DNA from 2 places in the Streptosporangium sp. NPDC048886 genome. Region 2 is predicted to be linked to the other one. Evidence: predicted binding sites of a transcription regulator. Region 2 holds the regulator's gene; the other holds the start of a gene.
The links. Region 2 encodes LexA, which represses DNA repair genes until DNA is damaged. Its sites were predicted from a motif close to TCGAACANNTGTTCGA; they were not measured.

Region 1 (6,722 bases), on a different contig from region 2:
CCCCGGGCCCCTTGCCCACCACGATGTCGACACGGAAGTCCTCCATCGCGAGATAGAGCATCTCCTCCGCCGGACGGGCCATCCGGTGGATCTCGTCGATGAAGAGGACCTCTCCCTCCGAGAGGGTCGACAGGATCGCCGCCAGGTCGCCCGCCCGCTCCAGCGCGGGCCCGGAGGTGATCCGGAGCGGCACGGAGAGCTCCGTCGCGATGATCATGGAGAGGGTCGTCTTGCCCAGCCCGGGCCCGCCGCTCATCAGCACGTGGTCCGGCGGCCGGTTACGTCGCAGCGCGCTCTGCAGCACCAGTGACAGCTGCTCGCGCACCCGCGCCTGGCCGATGAACTCATCCAGCCGCTTGGGCCGCAGCGCCGCCTCGATCAGGCGTTCGTCCCCTTCGGCGTCCGGCGCCACCAGATCCCGCTCGAAGCTCACGCCGGTCCGCCTTCACTCGCACGCGCGGTCGCCGGCCCGCCGGCCCCGCCTCTGTCATCCCAGGTTTCAGCCCAGGCCACCCGGCCCGCTCCCGGCCCGCCGGCCCGGACCCGGTCCACGTGGGCGGTCCACGCCTCGCCACAGCCGCCGCGTCCGCGGGAGGCCCGCATCGGGCGCGCCCCCCTCATCGGACGCTCAGCGCGCGGAGCGCGGCCTTGAGCAACGCCGCCACCTGCGGGGAGCGGCCCTCCGCCACCTCGGCGTCGGCCTGGGAGCTGACGGCGGCGACGGCCTCGTCGGCGTCTCTGGCCGAGTAGCCGAGTCCGACCAGACCGGAGTGGACCTGGTCGCGCCAGGCGGGCGCGGACGCGCCGCCGTTGAGCGCGGCGTTGACGGCCTGCTCGGGGGTGCCGAGTTTGTCCTTGAGGTCGACGATGATCCGCTGGGCCCCCTTGGGGCCGACGCCGGGGACCCTGGTCAGCGCCTTCACGTCGGCGCTCGCCACGGCCGTCCGGAGCGCGTTGGGGGTGTGCACGGCCAGCATCGCCAGGGCGACCTTGGGGCCGACCCCGTTGGCCGTCTGCAGCATCTCGAAGACGGCGCGCTCGTCGTCGCTGCCGAAGCCGAACAGCGTCAGCGACTCCTCCCGGACCACGAGCGAGGTGGCCAGCCGGGCCTCCTCGCCCACCCGGAGCGTCGCCAGCGTGCCCGGCGTGCAGTGGACCAGTATCCCCACCCCGCCGACCTCGACCACCGCGCCGTCAGGCGCGACCGCGGCCACCCGTCCCCGCACCGAGGCGATCACTGTGTGGTTCCTCTCGAATATCCGGCCCGGCCCCGCCCCCGGAAGTAGGCGGCGGCGGTCGTGCCCGGCCCGGTTTTGGTCCTGGCGACCGCCTCCGCCAGCCGGTTCTGTGCCCCGCCCCGCCACACGTGACAGATCGCCAGCGCCAGCGCGTCGGCGGCGTCGGCGGGCTTGGGCATCGCATCCAGCCGCAGCAGCCGGGTCACCATGGTCCCCACCTGCTGCTTGTCGGCCGTGCCGCTGCCGGTGATCGCGGCCTTGACCTCCGACGGCGTGTGCAACGCCACCGGCAGCCCCCGGCGGGAGGCGCACAGGATCGCCACCGCGGAGGCCTGCGCGGTGCCCATCACGGTCCTGAGGTTGTGCTGGGCGAAGACCCGCTCCACGGCCACCGCGTCGGGCTCGACCTCGTCGAGCCACTGCTCGATGCCCGCTTCGATCGCCACCAGCCTGGCCCCGATCTCGTCGTCGGCCGGAGTCCGGACGACTCCGACCTTGACGAGGCTCAGCGGCGCCCCGGGCCGTCCCTCGACCGCACCGAGTCCGCACCGGGTCAGCCCCGGGTCGACCCCCATCACCCGCAGCTCGGGCAACCGCACCGACACGCCTCCGCTCGCCGAACACCTGTTCGGTGCCCGACTCTACCGCGTGGGAGCGCCGCTCGCACGGCTACCCGGCGGCGCCCGTCAGAAGTGGTCCAGCATGTACGGCTTGGCGTGGAAGGCGGCGTCGAGGGCGTCGTCGGAGTCCGCCGGGCCGGTGAGGATCCCCGAGCGGCGCAGGGTCGCGGCCGGGATCCCGGCGTACAGGGCCGAGAAGCCGGCCGCGGTGAAGGTGGGGGTGAATCCCGGCAGGGTCGCGGTGGGCTCGGCCGTACCGGAGCCGCCGGAGACCGACAGCTGCCAGGGGCCGGAGTTGCCGGGGCGCTGGGGGTCGTCGACCTGGATAGCGGCGTCGAGGGTGACGCCCGCCGGGAAGCCCCGCCCGGCGACGGCCGCGACGAGGTCGACGACGCGGAACATCCAGCGGGTCTGCGCGACGTGGTCCTCGGGACGGTCGCCGATCAGCCAGAACACCGGGTCGTCGGGGGCGACGACCGCCCGGACCGACTTGGCGACGGAGGCCGAGGTGCCGACCAGCGACCACAGTGCCCGCGCCGTGGCCTCCGAGCCCGCGACGAGAGCGGAGACCCTGATGTCGCCGCCGTCCCAGTGGTAGGTCACGAAGCCGTCGTCGGCCAGATAGAGGAAGTCGTCCTTGTTCTCCAGCAGCACGCGCCAGGCGCTCTCACCCCGCCTCAGGGGGCCGGAGGCTCGGGTGGCGGCGTGGACGCGGCCGAGGAGCGCGACCACCTCGGGGGCGTCGCCGGGGCCCATCCGGCGGATCTTGACCTGCTCGGTGGGCCTGATCGTGCGCAGCGCCTCGGCGGGCAGGGTCGCCACGTGCATGGCGCCGGCGTGCTCCCAGCCGAGGGAGCGGTAGATGTGGGTGGTGGCCGGGTAGAGCGCCGAGACCGGATGGCCCAGGGCCGCGCAGCGGTCGATGGTGGCCTGCATCAGGGTGCGGCCGACGCCCCGCCCCCGGTCCTCGGGGGCGACGGTCACCGAGGCGACGCCGCCCATGGAGATCGGCCTGCCGTGCCACCACTGGGTGAAGTCGTTGATCCGGCTGGTCGCCACCAGGCGGGCGCCGTCGACGACGCCGAGGTATCTGCCCTCCTCCAGCGCCGGGACGGCCAGCTTCCGCCAGACCTCCTGCACCCCCTCGGGGACGGGCCCGAAGGCGCGCTTGCGGTTGTCCAGCACCGCGTCGAGATCGTCGACGGTCAGATCACGTAGTTCCACAAGGCTCCAACCTAGGCAGAGAACGCGAGCTAAGGCGAATCGTCACCACAGGTGAATCGGTCCCTACAGGTGGCGCGTGGCGGGCTCGGCGTCCGCGGCCCCCGCCCTGTCGCGCAGGCGGTCCAGCCGCCGCATCACCGGGGTCGCCGTGACGCCGTGCAGGACGAGCGAGGCCAGCACGGTGAAGGCGACCACCGCCCAGAGCTCCTCGGCGGGCACGCCGAAGTCGGCCTGGCCGAGGGCGTAGGCGAGGTAGAACAGCGAGCCGATGCCGCGGATCCCGAAGAAGGCCGTCACGCCGCGCTCACGCGGGCCCGCCGGGCCGCCGAGCTGGGCGGCCCAGCCGGCCAGCGGCCGGATCACCAGCAGCAGCGACAGCCCGACGGCCGCGCCCCGCCAGGTGAGGGCGGCCAGGCCGCCGGTCGCCACGTAACCGCCGAGCAGCAGGATCAGCCAGGCGGTCAGCAGCCGCTCGATCTGCTCGATGAAGCCGTGCAGCACGCCGTTGTAGCCGTGGGTGCGCTCGGCCGCCCTGATCGTGCACCCGGTCACGAACACCGCGATGAAGCCGTACCCGTGCACCAGCTCGGTCAGGCCGTAGGCCAGGAACGTCGCGGCCAGCGCGACGAAGCCGTCCCGGTGCTCGGCCAGGCGCAGATCGGAGACCTGGGCGCGGAAGAAGAGCCGGCCCAGCAGCCTGCCGGTCAGCAGCCCGCAGACCAGGCCGGCCCCGCACCGGTAGAGCAGGTCGACCAGCGCCCAGCCGCCGACCCAGCCGAGGCCCCCGGTGGCCGTCATCGCGACGGCGGCGAACACCAGGGGGAAGGCGAGGCCGTCGTTGAGCCCCGCCTCGGAGGTGAGGGTGAAACGGACCTCGTCGTCGGCCTTCTCCGAGTCGACGGGCTCGCCGACCTGCACGTCGGAGGCGAGCACCGGATCGGTCGGGGCGAGCACCGCGCCCAGCAGCAGCGCCGCGGCCGGGGGCCAGCCCAGCAGCGCGGAGGCCACGCCGGCCACCGCCACGACGGTCAGCGGGAGCGTCCACCCCAGCAGGCGCCAGGTGGAGGCCCAGCCGCGCGGCCCGAAGGGCCGGTTGATCGCGAGCCCGGCGCCCATGAGCGAGATCAGCACGCAGATCTCTGCGGCGTGCTCGACCAGGGCCCGGTGGGCCACCGGGTCGGGTCTGGGCAGCTCCAGCGGCAGCAGGTAGAGCAGGGCCCCGCCGATCAGGCAGGCCAGCGGCAGCGAGAAGGGCCTGCGGTTGAGCAGCCTGGGCAGGACGGCCGCGAGCAGGGCGCCGGCGCCCGCCAGCGCGAAGATCAGATCAGGGTTTCCCATCGTCCGCGTGATCTGCCCCGCCCTTGGGGGACAAACATCCCCTGGGGGACAAACGCCACAGACGACGTGGAGTCCGTATCAGACGGCGGAGCGCCCGCCTCTCCTCGGAGAGACGGGCGCCGCACCGGACCTCACGCGTCGAGCTTGTCCAGCACCTCGTCGGAGACGTCGAAGTTGGCCCAGACGTTCTGGACGTCGTCGCTGTCCTCCAGGGCGTCGATCAGCCTGAAGACCTTGCGCGCGCCGTCCTCGTCGAGCGGGACGTTCAGCGTCGGCAGGAAGCTGGACTCGGCCGAGTCGTAGTCGATCCCGGCCTCCTGCAGGGCCTTGCGGACCGGGACGAGGTCGGTGGCCTCGGAGACGACCTCGAACTGGTCGCCCAGGTCGTTGACCTCCTCGGCGCCCGCGTCGAGGACCGCGGTCAGCACGTCGTCCTCCGACAGCTCACCCTTGGGCACGAGCACGACGCCCTTGCGGTTGAACATGTAGGACACCGAGCCGGGGTCGGCCAGGGAGCCGCCGTTGCGGGTCAGGGCGACCCGGACCTCGGAGGCCGCGCGGTTGCGGTTGTCGGTCAGACACTCGATCAGCACCGCCACGCCGCCGGGGGCGTAGCCCTCGTACATGATGGTCTGCCAGTCGGCGCCACCGGCCTCCAGGCCGCCGCCGCGCTTGCGGGCACGCTCGATGTTGTCGATCGGGACCGAGCTCTTGCGCGCCTTGGTGATGGCGTCGTACAGCGTCGGGTTGCCGTCCGGGTCGGGGCCGCCGGTCCGGGCCGCGACCTCGATGTTCTTGATGAGCTTGGCGAACAGCTTGCCGCGCTTGGAGTCGAGCGCGGCCTTCTTGTGCTTCGTCGTCGCCCATTTGGAGTGGCCGGACATCGCCTAGAGCTCCCTCACCATCTCAACAAAATATGAATGCACGCCGACGTCCCCGGTAAGTTCCGGATGGAAGGACGTGGCGAGCAGCGGTCCTTGACGGACCGCGACGATCCTATCCCCAGCTTCGGCCCGGGCCAGCACTTCGACCCCGGAACCGACGGATTCCACCCACGGCGCCCGGATGAACACCGCACGCAACGGGCCCCGGCCGGCGAAGTCGACGTCGGCCTCGAAGGAGTCGACCTGGCGGCCGAAGGCGTTGCGGCGGACCACCATGTCGATGCCGCCGATCGTCTGCTGGCCGTCTACGCCGCCCTCGATCCGGTCGGCCAGCATGATCATGCCGGCGCAGGAGCCGTAGGCGGGCATGCCGCCCTTGATCCTCAGCCGGAGCGGTTCGAGCAGGTCGAAGGTCTCGGCGAGCTTCCACATCGTGGTGGACTCCCCGCCGGGGATGACCAGGGCGTCGACCGCCTCCAGCTCACCGGGCCGCCGTACGGCTACCGCCTTCGCGCCCGCCGTCTCCAGGGAGTGCACGTGCTCACGCACGTCACCCTGCAACGCGAACACACCGATCGTCGGGGCGATGGTCACCAGTGGTCCTTTCAAGGTGCGCGGAATGCCCTCACAGCGTATGGCCACTCTGCGCATCGTCCCAAACCGGGTCAGGCCGCGGCGGGGGCCTCCTGGAGGGCGTGGCCGGCGTCCACCCGCTCCAGGCTCCTCATGTGGTGGCGTCTGCCGTACAGGACGGCCATGCCCGCCAGGCAGCAGAGCGCGCCGAGGAAGTACGGCAGGGCGGGGGCGACCTCCTCCCCCAGCTTGGTGGCGACGTACGGCGCCAGCGCCCCGCCCATCCAGCGGACGAAGTTGTAGCCGGCGGAGGCGACGGGACGCGGCGCGTCGGAGACCTCCATGGCCGCCTCGGTGAACACCGTGTTGTTCAGGCCGATCGGGATGCCGGACAGGACGACGGAGACGATGATCCCGACATGGCCGGACAGCGCGATGCAGACCTGCAGGGCGGCCAGCACCGCCAGGGACAGGTGGAGCACCCGGACCGAGCCGATCCTCCGCTGCAGGAAGGGGGCGCCGAAGACCGAGGAGAGCGCGACGCAGGCGCCCCAGCCGAAGAAGACCGCGCCGATGCCGTAGGGCGACATGCCGAGGATGAACGGGGTGAAGGCCAGGATGGTGAAGAAGGCGAAGTTGTAGAAGAACGCGGTGAAGGCGGTGGTGGACAGGCCGCCGTGGGCCAGCGCCCGGAGCGGGGCGGTCAGGCGGGTCTTCACCGCCGGTTTGGGGGTGGACCTCAGCAGGGTCGCGATGAGGACGAACCCGACGGCCATGAGGGAGGCGGTGCCGAAGAAGGGCGCGCGCCAGTTCCAGTCGCCGAGGGCGGCGCCGACCAGCGGGCC
Region 2 (6,722 bases):
TCGCTGACCGGGCGTCCCTGACACGCCCGCCGGACACCGGCGATCACCTTGTCCCTGAAGAACGGCTCGGTCACCCCGCTGCGCTTGCTGACCATGAGCAGCACCGTCTCCTGCGTGGTGAACCTGCGCCCGCACTCCGGGCACGTGCGCCTGCGGCGGATGGCCCCGCCGTCCTCGGTGGACCGGCTGTCGATGACCCGGGTGTCAGGATGACGACAGAACGGACAGTGCACGCGTGTCGCCTCCTTGAGCCGGCGAGTGGCCCACCTTCTCGCGTGTTTCCCGGCGCCTGTCGAGACGCTCGCGCACGCCCCCCGAATAGTCGAGGTGCGGTAATGGAAACACAATCTATGGTGAAGCACGCCGATTAAGCCACTAGATGTTGTGGTCAACGGTAGGAGTGTCGGACCATGAACGCAAGTTGAAACGGCCCTGTCGGACGAAGTCGCTGATCAGCGCATCACATCCGCACGGGCCGGGCGTGTCACCCCCTCCGCCGCCCCCTGGCGACCCCCCGGCTACCCCCTCGGCGGCCTTGATCACCTTCGCCCGGCACCCGATCGCCTCCACGCCGGCCCCGGCCGGCCCTCGGCCGCCCCGGCCGCCCCCCGCACGCACGTCCACGGCGCGCCGAGCCCGGCACCCGGCGGGACGTCGAACGCCCCCGCACGCGGAACACCCTCCCCGTACGCGCGTCCGCGGCGCCGCCCCGGGCCCGTCATCTCACACGCGGGCCGGCCTGTCGGCCACGCCCCTCAGGGAGCGGAGCCGTCAGGCAGATAGAGCCGGACCCCGGGCCGGATCACCGAGTCGGACAGGCCGTTGAGGTCCATGATCTGGCGGACCGTCGGGGCGGGATCCCCGTCCCGCGTCACCGCGTCCGCGATCTCCCACAGCGTGTCGCCCCCGTGCACCACGACCCACGGCAGCCCCTCGTGACCTCTCCGCTCGAAGGCCGAGGCGGCGTCGATGCGCGCGCCGACCCAGAGCGCCCCCAAGGTGACCAGCGTGAGCGCCGCCACCACCACGATCCTCCCCCGCCGGGTGAGCCGGAGGGGCGGATCAGGATATCGGATGTTTCCCGCAGGCCCGGGACGCCGGACGGACGCGCGCCCGGGCCCCCTCGTCGCCGTGGTCGTCTTCATGATGGCCCCCCACCCCTTCGACCTGGCCGAACACATGTCGAAGAAAGATCGGCGAATCGAACACGATGTCGATCGAACTCCCGTACGATGTTGTACACCACGCCACCGCTGATTTCGAGAACGACTCGAACAATTGTTTGAATACGATCTTCAACGGGGGTACGGTCGCTGTGTGCGACGTAAGAGATACAGATCGGGAGGCGAGGAGACCGCATGAACGGGCACGACGAGAACGGTTCGGCCGTCAGCGACCTGGCGGTGCGCAGGCGTGACTCCCTCGGCCTCACCCCCAGGCAGCGGAAGATCCTTGAGGTGATCCGCGACTCGGTGCAGCAGCGCGGTTACCCGCCCTCCATGCGGGAGATCGGCGAGGCGGTGCAGCTCACGAGCACCTCCAGCGTGTCGCACCAGTTGACGGCGTTGCAGCGCAAGGGCTACCTGCGCCGCGATCCGCACCGCCCCCGCGCGCTGGAGGTGCGCCTGCCCGGCGAGCCGGTGCTGTGGGTGGACCCCGACTCCGGCACCGACGAGGCCCCGGTCAGCCGTCCGACCGCGGCCTACGTGCCGCTCGTCGGCCGGATCGCCGCCGGTGGCCCCATCCTCGCCGAGGAGAGCATCGAGGACGTCTTCGCCCTCCCCAAGCAGCTTGTCGGCGAGGGCACGCTCTTCCTGCTCCAGGTGACCGGCGACTCGATGATCGACGCGGCCATCGCCAACGGCGACTGGGTGGTCGTCCGCCAGCAGCCCGTCGCCGACAACGGTGACGTGGTCGCCGCGATGATCGACGGCGAGGCCACGGTCAAGACCTTCAAGCGCAAGGACGGCCATGTCTGGCTCGTCCCGCACAACCCCAACTACGACCCGATCCCCGGCGACGAGGCCACCGTCCTGGGCAAGGTCGTGGCGGTTCTGCGCAAGCTCTGAGACGGCACACCACGAGGAGCGGGGTCCCCGGACCGGGATCCCGCTCCTCGTGGTGTGCTCGGGGCCGCCCTCGAGGCCGTACGGCGAGACCTCCGTCCCAGCCGTCCCAGCCGTTCCGGACTCTCCGGCCGTTCCGGGCTCCCCGAGCGGGACGGGCTCTCGGGCCGGTGTGGGCTCCCCGACCGGCACGGGCTCTCCGGGCCGAACCCGACGGGTGCGGCGCCCGTTGTCAGCGTCCTGAACAGACTGTCAGCGCCCTGAACAGATCGGCAGGCGCACTTCTCCTTTGTGGGGGTATCGGGCACGTTTGTGGGGGGTGCCGGGCATGCGCTGATTCTGTTTTCGGCTCGGAATAAGCCACAGGCGATGAAATTTCGGCAATTGCTACCTGTAGCGACCTTTCCGTGGATCACGAGACGTTCTACGCTCACTCCCCACAGAGCGCGGCCGGTCCGTGCCGTCCTCGCGGGGGAGGGGTGCGGGCGATCCCCAGCCGCCCGCCTCGACAGCCGAGGAGCGCCCTCATGCCTCGCCGCCTCCCCGAACCGGCAGCCGACCGCGGCCCCCTGCTCCACTCGGGCCCGTTCCACCAGGCCCTGCGCGCCTGCATCCGGGAGAGCGGCCTGCCACTCGACCGCATCCGGTCCCGCCTGGCCCAGCGCGGGCTGACGGTCGCGCTGTCCACCCTGAGCGACTGGCAGCGGGGCCACCGGCGCCCCGGTGGCGAGCAGTCCACGCTGGTCGTCACGGCCCTGGAGGAGATCCTCCGCCTGCCCGGCGGCTCGCTCACCCGCCTCCTCGACCGCGGGCCGGGGCTGGACGAGCGTTCCGGGGCGCTCGGCGAGCTGCTGGACGCGCTGCCGGGCTCACGCGACCAGGACGCCGTCGTCATCATCCAGCAGCAGAAGGTGCTGATCGACGCGGCGCGGAGGTGCGCGTCGGTGTGGACCCGCACCCTGGTCCGGGCCCGGCGCGACGGCATGGACCGGTATGTGGTCAGGTCGTTCGTCGACCCCGGCACCGACCTCGAAGGGTGTGAGATCCACGCTCTGGAGAACTGCAGGGTCGGCACCGTCCTGCGACACCAGCGTCGGGCGGTGATGGTCGCCGAGCTGCTCTTCGACCATGTGCTCCGGGCCGGTGACACCTGGGTCTTCGAGTGGGAGAGCGTCGACAGGCCGACGCGGCCGTGTGTCGACCACGGCCACGGTTTCCGGCAGCCGGTCGCGCATTTCCTGCTCCAGGTGCGGTTCGATCCCCTGGCCCTGCCGGCCGAATGCCATTCCTACGTCCGATCCGGCCCGGGCCAGACGCCTTTCCGGACCGGTGTCCTGGTGCCCACCGCCCATCACACCGTCCACATGGCCGCCGCCGACGTGGCCGCCGGGGTGCTGGGCATCGCCTGGCGCTGGCCGTAAACCTCTCCCCGAGCGGTTGGGCCCCCCGAAATTTCGCACCATTGACGGCGCGGGGGCACGTGATTACGTTCGGTTCAAATTGACAGTAAAGTTTCCTGTTAATTAACCCCCCAGTTCCAGGTCGTAGAGGCGGTCGCCCATGAGAAATCGACTTGTCCTGAAACTCTTAGGCGTGGTGGGGGCGGTCCTCCTCCCGCTGGGAGGGGCCGTCGCGACGGCGCCCGGCGCGTCGGCCGCCGTGACCGTGCCGATCCGGGCCAACGCCGGCGGATCCGCGCTCACCGACGCGGCGGGAGACCAGTGGGTCGCCGACAAGGCCTACTCCAGCGGCGACTGGGGCTACCAGACCAGCTACGGGGGCGGCTCGACCACCGGCGCGATCGCCGGGACGACCGACGACTCCCTCTACCAGAACTACAACACCTTCAACGGCTGGGGCGGCTACCGCTTCGACGTCCCGAACGGCACCTACCAGGTGACGCTGAAGATGGTCGAGGACTGGGCCAACGCGGCCGGCCAGCGCAAGTTCGACGTCCGCGTCGAGGGTGCCAACGCCCTGACCGGCTTCGACATCTTCGCCTCCTGCGGGGCGCTCACCGCCTGCGACCGGACCTTCCCCGCGACGGTCACCGACGGCGCGCTCAACATCCAGTTCAACATGAACGGCGGAGCCAACTACGCGACGGTCTCCGCCATCGCGGTGACCGGCGGGGGCGGTGGAGGCGAGGACACGACACCGCCCAGCACCCCGGGCAACCTCCGCTCCACCGCCACCACCTCCACCAGCGCCTCCCTCGCCTGGAACGCCTCCACCGACAACGTCGCCGTCACCGGCTACGAGATCTACCGAGGCGCCACCCTCCTCACCACCGTCAACACCACCACCTACACCGACACCGGCCTGACCCCCGCCACCACCTACAGCTACACCGTCCGCGCCCGCGACGCCGCCGGAAACCGCTCCACCCCCAGCAACCAACTCAACGTCACCACCCAGAACGGCGGAGGCGAGGACACGACACCGCCCAGCACCCCGGGCAACCTCCGCTCCACCGCCACCACCTCCACCAGCGCCTCCCTCGCCTGGAACGCCTCCACCGACAACGTCGCCGTCACCGGCTACGAGATCTACCGAGGCGCCACCCTCCTCACCACCGTCAACACCACCACCTACACCGACACCGGCCTGACCCCCGCCACCACCTACAGCTACACCGTCCGCGCCCGCGACGCCGCCGGAAACCGCTCCACCCCCAGCAACCAACTCAACGTCACCACCCAGAACGGCGGAGGCGGCGGCGGCGGCGGCAACAAGCTGCTGGGCTACTTCACCCAGTGGGGCATCTACCAGCGGGCCTACCACGTCAAGAACATCGTCACCAGCGGCTCGGCCGCCAAGCTCACCCACATCAACTACGCCTTCGGCAACGTCCAGAACGGCCAGTGCACCCTGGGCGACACCTACGCCGACTACGACCGCTTCTACCAGGCGGGCGAGAGCGTGGACGGGGTGGCCGACACCTGGGACACCGGCGCGCTGCGCGGCAACTTCAACCAGCTGCGCAAGCTGAAGAAGCAGTTCCCCAACATCAAGGTGCTGTTCTCCTTCGGCGGCTGGACCTGGTCGGGCGGTTTCGGCCAGGCGGCGGCCAACCCCGCCGCGTTCGCCGAGTCCTGCTACCGCCTGGTCGAGGACCCGCGCTGGGCGGATGTGTTCGACGGCATCGACATCGACTGGGAGTACCCGAACGCCTGCGGCCTCACCTGTGACACCAGCGGTTTCGCCTCCTTCAGGAACCTGATGTCGGCGCTGCGCTCACGGTTCGGCCCCAGCTATCTGGTGACCGCCGCCATCACCGCCGACGGCACCTCGGGAGGCAAGATCGACGCGGCCGACTACGGCGGCGCCGCCCAGTACGTCGACTGGTACAACGTCATGACCTACGACTTCTTCGGCGCCTGGGCCACCACCGGGCCCACCGCCCCGCACTCCCCGCTCACCACCTACGGCGGCATTCCGATCCCCGGCTTCGACTCCGACTCCGCCATCCAGAAACTCAAGAGCAAGGGGGTGCCGGCCGGCAAGCTGCTGCTGGGCATCGGCTTCTACGGCCGGGGCTGGACCGGTGTGAGCCAGGCCGCCCCCGGCGGCTCGGCGACCGGCCCCGCGCCCGGGACCTACGAGCAGGGCATCGAGGACTACAAGGTCCTCAAGACCCGCTGCCCGTCCACCGGGACCGTCGCGGGAACGGCCTACGCCTACTGCGGCAACCAGTGGTGGAGCTACGACACCCCGGCGACCATCGGGGGCAAGATGAGCTACTCGAAGAACCAGGGCCTGGGCGGGGCCTTCTTCTGGGAACTCACCGGAGACACCTCCAACGGCGAGCTGATCAGCGCGATGAAGAGCGGCCTGGGCTAGGGCCTGTTCTGAGTTCGGATCTTTAGGTCTCGGATCCCGCGCCGTCGCAGGTAGAGGCGGTTGGCGCGGGAGGAGGGAGGAGTATGCCTTGTCCGCCGCCACCGCGCCGGGCCGGGTGCGGGGCCGGCCGAGCCGGACACCGACGTGGAGCCGCGTTTGACCTGCGGTGTCGTTCTTTGCGTTCAAGCTTGGACGGATGACACATCGGGTCCTGTCCCGAGGGCTTGGAGGTTGTGCGTCATGCGCTCCAGGACGCTGACGGCCGTGCCGTACTCCTCCATGGAGATGCCGGACATCGACAGCTGGCGGAACGCGTCGATACGGTCGGCGACCGTGGCCAGTCGCTGACGGCCGTCAGGGGTGAGGGTGAGCCGGTCCGGTGCGGGGCGAGTCGCCCAGCCATCGGCGAGGACGGTGTCGATGGCGGCGGTCAGGGTGGGGAGGTCGGCGTTGGCCGCCAGGACGGCCAGCACGTCGGTGTCGGGGATCTGAGGGGTGTCGTGGATGACGTTGAGGACCTGCCAGGCGATCCGAGTGAGGCCGAACTCGTGCAGCATGCCGTTCATGTGCTGGGTGATGGCCTGGTCGGTGCGGTTGAGCCAGTAGCCGATGGGCTTCATGATGGGTGTTCCTCAGTGGTGGGGTTGGGCTCTGCGGGGCATGAGCCGGACCAGGCCACAGCAGGCCAGGACGAGGGCGGCGACGAGGACCAGGCTGAGGGCGGTGCCGCCGGAGGTGTGGAAGTAGACGGTGGTGATGGCCGCGGCGCCGAGGCTGTTGGCCAGTTGCTGGACGGCCGACAGTGAGCCGCTG

Region 1: the regulator LexA is predicted to act here: its motif matches at 1,855-1,870, upstream of ruvC (crossover junction endodeoxyribonuclease RuvC).

What each region holds. Positions count from the first base shown of each region.
Region 1 is NZ_JBVJHH010000011.1:48,501-55,222, forward strand. Features, by position in the region: gene ruvB (Holliday junction branch migration DNA helicase RuvB) at 1-433, opposite strand, end outside; gene ruvA (Holliday junction branch migration protein RuvA) at 618-1,238, opposite strand; gene ruvC (crossover junction endodeoxyribonuclease RuvC) at 1,235-1,822, opposite strand; gene ACZ6R6_RS15435 (GNAT family N-acetyltransferase) at 1,925-3,082, opposite strand; gene ACZ6R6_RS15440 (cation:proton antiporter) at 3,146-4,420, opposite strand; gene ACZ6R6_RS15445 (YebC/PmpR family DNA-binding transcriptional regulator) at 4,552-5,304, opposite strand; gene pdxT (pyridoxal 5'-phosphate synthase glutaminase subunit PdxT) at 5,308-5,898, opposite strand; gene ACZ6R6_RS15455 (MFS transporter) at 5,970-6,722, opposite strand, start outside.
Region 2 is NZ_JBVJHH010000009.1:105,781-112,502, reverse strand. Features, by position in the region: gene nrdR (transcriptional regulator NrdR) at 1-233, opposite strand, end outside; gene ACZ6R6_RS13150 (LysM peptidoglycan-binding domain-containing protein) at 756-1,022, opposite strand; gene ACZ6R6_RS13145 (hypothetical protein) at 1,063-1,299, opposite strand; gene lexA (transcriptional repressor LexA) at 1,359-2,069, shown strand; gene ACZ6R6_RS13135 (hypothetical protein) at 2,594-3,487, shown strand; gene ACZ6R6_RS13130 (glycosyl hydrolase family 18 protein) at 3,627-5,909, shown strand; gene ACZ6R6_RS13125 (MarR family winged helix-turn-helix transcriptional regulator) at 6,092-6,529, opposite strand; gene ACZ6R6_RS13120 (MFS transporter) at 6,542-6,722, opposite strand, start outside.